2 regions of the Rhodococcus sp. 06-1460-1B genome follow, and region 2 is predicted to be linked to the other one. Evidence: predicted binding sites of a transcription regulator. Region 2 holds the regulator's gene; the other holds the start of a gene.

Region 1 (6,210 bases), on a different contig from region 2:
GAATGGGTCGAGAACGAGCGACTCACGCTCGAATCGGTCGAAGGCCTGTCCAACTCCTCGACCTGGTCTTTCACGGACCTGGATGAGGGCCGGACCCGTCTCGACGTCATCTTCCGCTACAGCTTGCCCGGGGGCATCGCCGGTAAAGTCCTCGGGGCCGTCGTGGAGCCCGTCGTCGGGCAGGCGATTCGGCACACCGAGTCCACATTGCGGTCGCAACTGGAATCGGCCGAACATCGGTAGTCCCGAATAATCGGTACTCTGGCTAACGTGACGGACGAGCCGGAACGACCCCGCGGATTGAGCTTCGGCAGAGTCGCCGAGGAGTACGACCGGGCTCGCCCTGGATACCCGGCGGCGCTGTACACGGATGTTCTTGCCGGCGGTGCGACCCGCGTGTTGGAAGCGGGAGCCGGCACCGGAAAAGCCACCGTCGCGTTGGCCGAACGTGGCGCTTCGGTGGTTGCGGTCGAGCCGGATTCGGGTATGGCCGAGGTGATCCGACGCCGCACCGAGAACATGGACGTCGATGTTCGGGTCTCCCGGTTCGAGGACTTCGTCTGCGCGCCGTCATCGTTCGATGTCGTCGTGGCTGCTCAAGCGTGGCACTGGGTCGACCCCGATCGAGGAGCCGCGGTGGCGGCTCGTGCGTTGGTCCCCGGGGGATCACTTCGGTTGTGGTGGAACATGCCCGGTCAGCTCGACGGCCCGGTGTGGGAGTCGGTACGCGCTGCGTACATCGCCACCGAGCCGGACGCCGCACCGCTGTTGGCGCACTCCCTCGGCGTGCAATCCGAGACCGCGGTACCCCGCGCGGCCGGCTTCGGCCCCTGGTCCACGTCGACGTACGAGTGGGTTCAGCGTTACTCCGCGGACGAATTCTGCGCGATGGCCGCGACATATTCGAGTCACCTGATTCTCACCGACACACGTCGGCAGGAAGTGCTCCGAGCGGTTCATGGGGCTATCGACAGCCACGGCCACCTGGATTATCAGTACGTCACGCAGATGATGACGGCGACTCGAGGCTAGGCCACCGTCGTGGTGCAGACGACGAATTGCCGTGCTTCGTAGGCGAATCCGCCTTCGGGGCAGTCGTTGGGGTCCGCGGTACCGGTCTTGATCTCGGTGACCTTCTCGACGCTCGTCGCGCTGGGGTCTGCGCAATCGACGCGGGCGGGCTCGTCCATTCCGGTACTCGGCACGCTCATGCAGCCGTCGATCACCCAGTCGACGTCGAGGCACAGTGCGCCCTGCTCGACACCGTTCAGAGTCTCGTAGTACGTCTGATTGACGTCGGTGGGGCACTGCTCGTTCTCTGCGGCTTTGGCGATGACCTTGTAGTTGGACTCCATGCTGCCGCATTCGGCGTTGTCGATTTCGGCGGCCGTCATCGTGCCACCGAGCTTGACGCACTGGCCGATCTCGACGTCGATGTCGGTGGAGCCACCGGCGTCGATGCCTTCCTGGCCGGACACGTTGTCGGTGGTAGTGGGGGCTGCGGAGCTGCTGGAGGCGGTGGTGTCTGCGGCAACGGCGGTGCCGGCGTCGGACGACGAACAGCCCGCGGCGAGCATCAGCGTGAGGGCTGCACCCGCGGCGAGAAGGCCTCGAGATAGTGCGTGCATCGTGGCATGACCTTTTGGACTCGTCCAGGCGAAGGAGCATTCCTTCGTCGGCAGCCCCGCGGGCCACCGATGAAAGATTCTCGACCATCCGGGCGGTTTTGCAAAGTCACGAACGGAACACGATGCGCGCCACCCACTTGGTGTTGTGCACACCGGGAAGCGCGGGAACGATGACACGTGCCGGGTAGCCGTGATCGAGCGAGATATCGACGCCGTTGACTTTCAATGCCAACAGTGAATCGGGATGGAGCGCTTGAATACCCTGCAGCACAGCACGACCGAATGGGCCACCCTGTTCTATCGAGATGACTTCCGCGGACCTGGGTGCGGGTACACCTGCCAATGCTGCGAGTTCGGCCAACGGAACGCCCGTCCAACTCTGCGTGGTCGACCATCCTTCGACACAGGCGATGGGAAGTTCGGCGGTGTGCTGAGTCATCGACAGCAGCCTGCCGCGGGAGAGAACCACCGGTTCCATGTTCTCCGAAGTACTTTCGACGGACAGTGTCCAGTCTGCGCCCGTCTGTTCTTCGGTGACCCCGGCCGCCTCGGCAGTGCGATTGATCTGAAAGTCGTTGGGCCCGTCGCCGTACGACCGTCCCCGCGGAAGGAGAATTGCTGCCTTGCGTAGGACGCCGCCGACGGTCTGCCCCACCGTCAACACGGCCACGAAACCCATTCCGGCGGCGACCAATCCGATCGCACCGCGTCGGCTCATGGTCTGGTGTGGCCGGCTCGGCGCTTCGTTGCGGGCGCGCAAGACGTCCATCAACGATTCCGATCGAAGGGTCCGCCACATCAGCGGCACCTTGAGGCCGAGGTGCACCAGGAATCCGGCGATGAACACCCAGGCACCGAAGTAGTGAGCGGCGTAGAAGTCGAAGCCGAACACGTAGTCGTATTGGATGTTCAGCACGCCGGTCACGATCTCGAACAGCAGGCCTCCGACGAGTGCCAGCAGCGACAGTCGTTCGAGTGCATGTGCCGGCGACCGCACCGGCGGCAGTTCGACGAGCTTGGGCATCACCGACCAGAGCTTGGCGATGACGAGCGGGACGATGATCAGGCCCAGCCCGACGTGCACGCCCTGCGTCAGCTGGTACAGCCAGGCTGGGTTCGTCGGCCAGTCGAAGAACGGTAAGCGCAACCACCCGACGGCACCTGGTTTGGCCTGGCCGAACTGCGGCCCGTACGCGCTGTAGGACAGTAGGCCCGTCAGAATCACGATCGGCAGCGCAACGAGCAGCACCGCGCCGAACACCGACGTCAACCACGTGCTGCGCAGCGGACTGCGAAAGCGCGCGAGCGGGTTGGGTGCGTCGGCCATGTATGGCATTCGCTGCCCGACCCGTCCCGGATGTGTGGAGGCGAGTTCCCCTTCCTGTTCCGAACCGCTCATGGCCACACCCACTTTCCGTCGGATCCAGCATCTGCTGCTCAGTATCGGGCCCGTGGGCGAGAAAGCAACCCCGACGACGTCCCCGCGGGGACGGGTGCGTCGGTTTCTCGCCGTTCTTGTCGGTGCCTCGTCGTACTGTTCGTCGAACATACATTCGACGAGTGGGGGCATTCATGGTCGAGATTGCAGACATCGAGACGGAGATATGCGCGCTGGCGGGCCAGATCGCGGCTGCATCTGCGCAGTATCTGATCCTGGTCGGTGAGTTCGATGCTCGACGTGGGTGGGCCGCGTGGGAGACGAGGTCCTGTGCGCACTGGTTGTCCTGGCGCGCGGGAGTCGATCTGCACACTGCCCGTGAGCAGGTACGGGTGGCCAAGGCGATGCGAGAGCTGCCCCTGATCACCTCTGCGTACCTGAGCGGCACGGTGTCGTACTCGAAGGTGCGCGCGATGACCCGTGTCGCTACTGCCGACAACGAAGCGTCACTGTTGCAGAAGGCGCTCGATGCACCCGCCGCGCACATCGAACGTCTCTGCCGTGGTCTGAAGAAGGCGATGAGGCCGACCAGGGGCAACGGTGTCGACCTCGATCCGTGTGTGGGACGGTGGCGCTGGGACGACGAGGACGGCTCGCTCGTGGTGACGGCGCGCTTTCGGCCCGAGGACGGCAAGCGATTTCTGGCCGCCGTGACCAGGGCCGAGTACGAGCGCACTCGCACGGAGGTGGAATCCGAGGGTGACCGGTCGGCCCCGGCACCGCCGAACCCCGCCCCTGCGCTCGTCGCAATGGCGGAGATGGTGTGTGACGCCATCGATTCGCCGGTCGTCTCACCTGCCGCGGAAGTGTTGGTACACCTCGGAGACAGCAGCGAAGCAGGGTGCGATCATGCTCATTTCGACGACGGACCTGGTCTGGACGACGAAACTCTCGCCCAGGTGTTGTGTTCGTCGGTCATGCGAGTCGTCGGTCACGGCCGGCTGGGAAAAACTGTGCGGTGGAGTACCACGGCCAAAGCTCCGAGTCGAACCCAGTTGCGTCAGTTGATCATTCGCGATCGATGCTGCTCGGTGCCCGGGTGCGGGCGCACCCGGTTTCTGCATGCTCACCACGTCACCTACCGCTCGCGGGGAGGTGCGACGTCGCTCGACAACCTGGTTCTCCTGTGCGGCGAACACCATCGAGCACTGCACGACGGCTACTTCCTCATCGAATCCCTCGGCAACCAACGATTCACGTTCCGGCACCCATCGGGAGCAAAGATGGTTCATGCGCCGGCGCTGTCCGGAGACGCGGAGGTCCTCCGGCGGCAATATCAGCACATCGAACCCGACGCCATTGTCCCGAACTGGGGCGGGGAAGGCCTCGACCTGAGCTACGCGACCGACGTTCTGATCACCAACTGGCAGCAGGCTGCATGAAAAGGGGCCGTTCAGGGCAAGTTAGTGTGACGAAGAGACTCGGACAAGAAGCGGTGGGATATGAGCGTCGACAGATCGATGGCGGACGAACAGTCCTGGCCGGTGGAACAATGGCCGAGCTGTGAGGATGCGACCAGGCCGGAGAACGACCCGTTCTACGCCGCGCCCGAGGGCTACGAAACGGCTCTACCGGGGACGATTCTCAAGGTGAGGCCGGTCGAGGTCGCGATGTTCGGCCACGTGCGACAGCGAGTCGACGCATGGCAGCTGCTCTACCGAACCGCCGATCTGGGCGGTATACCGCAGGCCAGTGTGACGACGGTGCTGCGACCGCAGAATGGCGAACCGGTGTTGCTCTCGTACCAGTGCGCCATCGACGGCGTCGCGTCCTCGTGTTTTCCGTCCTACGCGCTTCGACGCGGCTCGAAGGCCCTCGGCGCAGTTCCCCAGTTCGAGTTTCTGCTGGTTCTGCATGCCCTGCGCCGCGGATGGACCATCTCGATCCCCGACCACGAGGGACCGGACGGACATTGGGGGTCGCCGCAGGAACCAGGATTCTGCACACTCGACGCGATCCGCGCGGCGCTGTCGTTCGAGTCGTTGGAACTGCACGAGAGCACACCCGTCGCATTGTGGGGATATTCGGGCGGCGGGCTCGCGACGTCGTGGGCCGCGGAGATGGCCCCCGAATACGCACCGGAGCTCGAGCTCGTCGGTGCCGCCCTCGGCTCCCCCGTCGGCGATCCGGGTTCTGCGTTCACCAGGCTCAACGCGACGCTGCACGCGGCTCTGCCGACGCTTGTTGTCGCGGGACTGCGACGCACCTACCCCGATCTCGATCGCGTGGTGCGTCAGTACGTCAGCGAGGACGGAATGCGCATTCTCGATTCCGTCGAATCGATGACGACGGTTCGCGCCGTCAGGCGGCTGGCTCGGCACGATCTCGACAACTACATCGACATTCCGCTTGCCGACCTGCTCGCCCTACCCGAGATCGTGCAGGTGTTCCAGGACATCCAGCCCGGTCGCACTGCGCCGTCGGTGCCGCTGCTGGTCGTGCAGGCCGTGCACGACCAGATCATTGCCGTCGACGACGTCGACGGCCAGGTCGATCGGTATCTCGAAGCCGGCGCACACGTGACCTACCTGCGAGATCGGCTGAGCGAGCACCTGTCGCTGCATCCGCTCAGTGCGCCCCTGACCCTCGACTGGCTGGCCGATCGCTTTGCCGGCCTTCCTGTTGCCGAACCGGCGACCAGAACGGTGTGGTCGACGGCGTTCTCGTTCGCGGCTGTACGGGGCTTGATGTCTCTGACCTGGACAACCGTCCGAGCATTGACCGTCGGCGTCAGGGCGTAGCTACTCTCGGTGCGATGCAGCGAACCTGGGTACGGATTCTCACCGGAACGATCGCGACGCTGGGCATCGTCACCGGACTCGTCGCGATGGGGGCGTACTACACCGACACCCGCATCAACGTTCTGATCGCGCTGGCATCGTTCGTTCCCCTGATGCTCGTCGCCGTCGTGGTCGGTGCCGTCGTCGCGCTGATCGGTAGGCAATGGATTCTGGCGGCGGTGTCCGCGGTCGTGTTGGCAGCAGCCGCAGTGGCGTACGCACCTCTGTACGTGGCCGACGCGGCATCCCAGGACGAGGCGAGCGGCGATGCCGTCCGGCTGCGGGTGATGCAGGCCAACCTGATGGTGGGCAGCGCCGATCCGTCGGTGGTCGTCGGATCGGCACGCGACAACGCCGTCGACGT
Region 2 (6,210 bases):
CGTGAATTTCCTTCTCGAAGTCCTCTGCCGAACTGAACGAGCGGTAGACCGATGCGAAACGGAGGTAGGCCACTTCGTCGAGATCGCGTAGCGGTCCGAGAATGGCCAGGCCCACTTCGTTGCTGGGAATCTCGGCCGAACCGGCCGCGCGAATATTGTCTTCGACTTGCTGAGCCAGCAGGTTCAGCGCGTCGTTGTCGACGTCTCTGCCCTGGCAGGCGCGACGAACTCCTTTGACGACCTTCTCCCGACTGAACGGCTCGGTCACACCACTGCGTTTCACGACGGCGAGCACGGCAGCCTCCACGGTGGTGAAGCGTCGACCGCACTCGGGGCAGGACCGGCGTCGCCGTATTGCCTGACCCTCGTCCATTTCACGCGAATCCACCACGCGTGAGTCGGGGTGCCTGCAGAACGGGCAATGCATGAGGGAGCCTCCGTCGTAGCCGATACTCCGACGACGAACGTGCGCGTCGGGGCAGTCTTCGAGGATACTCAGCCACGCTGGGCACCATGGTGCCGGTGGTCATCTGCTGGGTGCGTACTCGACGAGCGCTCCGTCGTGAACCATGACCGCGCCGGCGGGCTGAGTGGACGCGTCGGGTGTGGTCGCGCTCAGATTCGCGATGCCGATCAGACCGCCGGCCACGACGACCACAGCCAACATCCACAGAACGAGAGAGCGTGGGCGCACGGTCTGGCTCGCGAAATGGGCCGAGGTGTCGTCGAAGTCTCGATCCGCCATCTCACGATCGGTGACGTCGGTCCAGGACTCGTCCACGACAGGCAAGCACGGGCCGTTCTGCGTCCGACGCGCGTGGTTCTGCAACACGGGCCGCGAGCGCCGACGACGCTCGACGACACCGGATCGCGAACGCATACCGGCAGTGGTGGGACGATCGGTGGTGATGGTCATCGGAACCTCGTCTTCGCTCGTTGGATCGATTGTTCGATCAGGCGTTCGATGGACGCTTGTTCGAAGTTCTATCACGCGCCTCCGACAAAGTCTGTAGAAAACGCGACACGAGTCGAACAGATGTTTGATTCAACAGCTGATACACGCTAGATTCGTGTCAGAAACCACACGCCATACGAGTCGACATCATCAACTCCAGTCCGCGTGGATCGATACCGCGTAGACCGAATCCAGCCGCATCAGCAGGAGGCCGACAGCATGAAGGACGAGACCTCGACGAGGTCCATCACCGGTTCCAGTACGACGGGTTCCACGAAAGCTGGTTCCACGCGAGCCGGATCCTCGACGGTCGGCAAGGCTGCAGCCGGAAAGCCGGCTGCCGAGCCGACCCCGAAGGCCATGGAGGTGGGCACCGACATCAGTGCAGGGCTCACCGAGCGCCAACGGAAGGTGTTGGAGGTCATCCGGGCCTCGGTCACCGAGCGCGGATACCCACCCAGCATTCGAGAGATCGGCGATGCCGTGGGCCTGACGTCGACGTCGTCCGTCGCACATCAGCTTCGCACCCTCGAACGCAAGGGGTTCCTGCGGCGCGACGCCAACCGCCCTCGCGCTGTGGACGTCCGCGGACTGGACGAGGTGCAGGCCGACCAGGCCGCGGCGGCGGTGGACGGTTCGGCAGCGTCCGACGAGCAGGATCGGTTGCCGACGCCGACGTTCGTGCCGGTTCTCGGACGGATCGCCGCGGGTGGACCGATTCTGGCGGAGGAAGCCGTCGAGGACGTGTTCCCACTCCCCCGCGAGTTGGTCGGTCAGGGATCGTTGTTCTTGCTCAAGGTCGTCGGCGAGTCCATGATCGACGCGGCGATCTGTGACGGCGACTGGGTGGTGGTGCGTCAACAGTCCGTGGCCGACAACGGCGACATCGTCGCGGCGATGATCGAGGGTGAGGCCACGGTCAAGACGTTCAAGCGTTCCAAGGGTGAGGTATGGCTCATGCCGCACAACCCACTGTTCGAGCCGATCCCGGGCAACAATGCCGCCATTCTCGGCAAGGTCGTCACCGTGATGCGCAAGCTCTGAACTCTGTTCGGACACAACGAAGAAGGGCCGCAGCACAGATGCTGCGGCCCTTCTCTTCGGTCCTGAACGATGGAAAGAATCAGAGATTCAGTCCGCGACCGATGATCTCCTTCATGATCTCCGTGGTGCCGCCGTAGATGGTCTGTACCCGAGAATCCATGTACGCCTTGGCAATCGGGTACTCCTTCATGTAGCCGTACCCACCGTGCAGCTGAAGGCACCGGTCGATGAGCTTGACCTGGTTCTCGGTGGTCCACCACTTGGCCATGGCAGCTTCCTGCACGGTCAACTTGCCGTCGTTGAGCAGTTCGATGAATTTGTCGACCATGATGCGGGTGGCGGTGGTTTCGGTAGCGAGTTCCGCCAACACGAATCGCGTGTTCTGGAACTTTCCGATCGACTTACCGAATGCCTTGCGGTCACGGCAGTACTGAATGGTCATCTCCAGTGCCGATTCCATGGCCGCAGCGGCGACGACGGCAATCGAGAGCCGCTCCTGAGGCAAGTTCTGCATCAGGTAGATGAAGCCCATACCTTCTTCGCCGAGCAGGTTGGCGGCAGGAACCCGAACGTCGGTGAAGCTGAGTTCCGCAGTGTCCTGGGCCTTCATGCCGATCTTGTCGAGGTTGCGACCACGCTCGAATCCGGGCATGTCGCGCTCTACGACCAACAGGCTGAAGCCCTGGGCACCTTTCTCGGGGTCGGTGCACGCTACGACGATGATCAGATCGGCATTGATGCCGTTGGTGATGAACGTCTTCGAGCCGTTCAGTACCCAGTCGTCGCCGTCCCGAACGGCCTTGGTCTTGATGCCCTGCAGGTCGCTACCGGTACCCGGCTCGGTCATGGCGATCGCGGTGATCAGCTCACCGGAGCAGAATCCGGGCAGCCACCGCTGCTTCTGCTCGTCGTTGGCCAACTCGATGAAGTACGGCGCGACGACGTCGTTGTGCAGGGTGAAGCCGATGCCGCTGTAGCCGCCGCGGGTGGTTTCCTCGGTGACGATGGCGTTGTAGCGGAAGTCCTTGACGCCGCCGCCGCCGAACTCCTCCGGTGCGGCAGTCCCGAGGAAGCCCTGCTTGCCGGCCTCTACCCAGACGCCGCGGTCGACGATGTTCTGCTCTTCCCACTTCGCGTGATTGGGGGCTACGTGCTGTTCGAGAAACTTCCGGTACGACTCCCGGAACAGCTCGTGCTCGGGCTCGAAAAGTGTGCGTTCCACGCGGGTCTCCTTGTTCGGTGCGCACCGTCGTCGACCGCGAGAAAGGGGTGTCACAGCGCGGTCGTCGGTGCGACTGACGTCACGGTTCAACAGTACGTTCGCGGTGCACCGAGGGTCGATGACCAAAACGCGCGCGATCCGTGACCGCCCCTGCTAGCGTCGTCGAGTCGTTCTCCCTCGGGCCAACGCCGAGACGATCGGGTATCCCACGAGGATGCCCAGCGATCCCCACGCGATACCACCGAGTTCGACCGATCCGACGGAGAGCGTCAGGTCGCCGATTCCGGCGACGAGTGCGGCGGCGACGACGGTGAGGTTCACGGGATCGGTGAAATCCACCTTGGCATCGGTCCAGATTCGAACGCCGAGCAGTCCGATGAGTCCGTAGAGCACGAGTGTCGCTCCACCGATGACACCGTCCGGGACGGTGAAGATCAGCGCACCGAACTTGGGCGAGAACGCCAACACGATCGCGGTGATCGCGGCAACCCAGTAGGCGGCGGTCGAGTACACGCGGGTGGCGGCCATGACGCCGATGTTCTCCGCGTACGTGGTGGTTCCCGATCCACCGGCGGCCCCGGCGAGGGTGGTCGCCAACCCATCGGCGATCAGAGCGTCACCGGCGACATCGTCGAGGTTCTTTCCGGTCATCGCCGCGACGGCTTTGACGTGTCCGACGTTCTCGGCGACGAGGACGATCACCACCGGCAGCGCCACCAGAATCACCGACAGCTGGAAGGACGGGCCACGGAACTCGGGTAACCCGATCCAGCTCGCGGCGCTCAGAGCATCGAGTCGTGGTTGCGCGATACCGCCGGTGACGGCAGCGAATACCCAGCCCACGACGACACCGAGCAGGATTCCGAGCCGACCCACCAGACCGGGACCGACGGCCGTCGCGAGGAGAATCGCCACCAGGGTGACGGCCGCGACGAGCGGTTGCGCCTCGAACGAGGTCGTCGCGGCAGGGGCCAGATTGAGTCCGATCAATACGACCACCGCACCGGTGACGACTGGCGGCATCGCTGCGTCGAGCACTCGCGCTCCGGCGAACTTCACGACGAAGCCGATCGCAGCCAACACGACGCCGACACACAGAACGGCACCGAGCTGCGCGGCGGGTCCGTCTGCTGCGGTCGCACCGAGCGGGGCCAGGAAGGCGAACGACGACCCGAGGTAGCTCGGTACCCGCCCGCGCGTGATGATCAGGAACAGCGCGGTGCCGATGCCCGAGAACAGCAGCGTCGTCGAGACCGGGAAACCGGTGATGGTCGGAACCAACAGTGTGGCCCCGAACATCGCGACGACGTGCTGCATCCCGATGCCGACAGTGCGTGGCCACGACAACCGTTCGTCCGGTGCGACCACCGCCCCCGCGTCGACGGTTCGTCCGTTTCCGTGCAGCGTCCAACCCATAGTTCTCATGATGGGAAGAGACTATTGCGTCACCCGAGGATCGCGCTCACTGCCTCACGGGCTGCGGCGGTGCTGTCGGTCTTCAGTGCAGCGGCAGCAGCGGCCTTGCACTGATCGAGGGTCACGGTCGCCAACTTGGACCCGACGTGGGCGACGGCGGCGGAGGCCGCGGACAACGACGTGATGCCCATTCCTACCAGCACACAGGCCAGCAGGGGGTCGGCGGCAGCTTCGCCGCAGACACCGACGGGCTTGCCCACCTTCGCGCCGGCCGCCGCCGTGTGCGCCACCAGCGCGAGCACGGCCGGTTGCCACGGATCGGTCAGACCGGCCAGCTGCGCCGACATCCTGTCGGCGGCCATCGTGTACTGAGCCAGATCGTTGGTGCCGATGGACAGGAAGTCCACGTGCTCGAGGATGTGCTCGGCGAGCAGAGCGGCAGCGGGAATCTCGATCATGACGCCCGGGGTCAGTCCGCGTTCGCGCACATCCGCGGCGAAGTCCTGTGCCTCCTGCGCGGTGGCGATCATCGGTGCCATCACCCACGGGGACGAATCGGTCGCCTTCGCTGCCGCGGCGATGCCGTCGAGCTGGCGGTACAGAATGCCGCGGTCGGCTTCGGCGATACGGATACCGCGGATGCCGAGCGCCGGATTGGCCTCGTCGGGGTGGTTGGCGAATCGAAGGGGCTTGTCCGAGCCGGCGTCCAGGGTGCGGACGACGACTTTCTTGCCGGCGAAGGCGTCGAGGACCTGGCCGTAGATCTCCGCCTGCTCGTCGACGGTCGGTTCGGAATCGCGGTCCAGGAAGCACAGTTCGGTTCGGAACAATCCCACCCCGTCGGCTGCGCTGGAGCGCGCTGCGCGGGCACCGGCACCGTCCTGAACGTTGGCGAGGATATCGACGGAATGTCCGTCGGACGTCGCGCCCGGCCCGATCCACCGAGACACTCGGTCCAATTCGTCCCTGGCCGAGACGACTGCCGCGCGGGCGGTGTCGGCATCCGGTTCCAGTTCGATGCGTCCACTGGTTCCGTCCACGGATGCATGCGTGCCGGCGGCGATGTCGTCGAGGCCTGCGACGGCCACGATGCAGGGAATCCCCAGCTGCCGCGCGATGATCGCGGTGTGACTGGTCGGACCGCCCAGTGAGGTGGCGAGGCCGACGATGAGGGTGGGGTCGAGGCCCGCGGTGTCGGCGGGTGCCAGGTCGTCGGCGAACAGTACCGACGGTTCGGCCGGCACGGGAACACCCGGCTCGGGCACACCGAGAATTTCGGCGATGACACGGTCGCGAATGTCGCGCAGATCGGTCACTCGTTCGGCCATCAATCCGCCGAGCTGGGTGAACATGGCGGCGAACTTCTCGGTCGCGGCAGCAGTCGCGGTGACGGCGGTGCTGCCCTTGGCGATCGAGGATCGTGCGGCCCCGAGCCAACCACGGTCCGATGCCATGGCCGCATTCGCCGACAGCACCTCCGACGCTGCCCCGGTCGCCAACTCTGCACGGCCGCGCAGCCGCGTCGCGACGGCGTTCGCGGCCGAGTCGAAGATGTCCTTCTCCGCATCGCGAT

What was found. Region 2 encodes LexA, which represses DNA repair genes until DNA is damaged. Its sites were predicted from a motif close to CGAACANNTGTTCG; they were not measured.
Region 1: a site for LexA is predicted at 3,171-3,184, ahead of CH268_RS03290 (HNH endonuclease signature motif containing protein). Genes of this name have one in related genera too.

The regions. Positions count from the first base shown of each region.
Region 1 covers NZ_NOYS01000006.1:269,725-275,934, forward strand. Annotated here, with positions in the region: gene CH268_RS03270 (SRPBCC family protein) at 1-243, shown strand, start outside; gene CH268_RS03275 (class I SAM-dependent methyltransferase) at 271-1,032, shown strand; gene lppU (LppU family putative lipoprotein) at 1,029-1,628, opposite strand; gene CH268_RS03285 (molybdopterin-dependent oxidoreductase) at 1,735-2,964, opposite strand; gene CH268_RS03290 (HNH endonuclease signature motif containing protein) at 3,201-4,448, shown strand; gene CH268_RS03295 (lipase family protein) at 4,509-5,807, shown strand; gene CH268_RS03300 (endonuclease/exonuclease/phosphatase family protein) at 5,822-6,210, shown strand, end outside.
Region 2 covers NZ_NOYS01000018.1:16,088-22,297, forward strand. Annotated here, with positions in the region: gene nrdR (transcriptional regulator NrdR) at 1-427, opposite strand, end outside; gene CH268_RS06100 (hypothetical protein) at 527-916, opposite strand; gene lexA (transcriptional repressor LexA) at 1,316-1,999, shown strand; gene CH268_RS06110 (acyl-CoA dehydrogenase family protein) at 2,079-3,221, opposite strand; gene CH268_RS06115 (uracil-xanthine permease family protein) at 3,375-4,646, opposite strand; gene ptsP (phosphoenolpyruvate--protein phosphotransferase) at 4,667-6,210, opposite strand, start outside.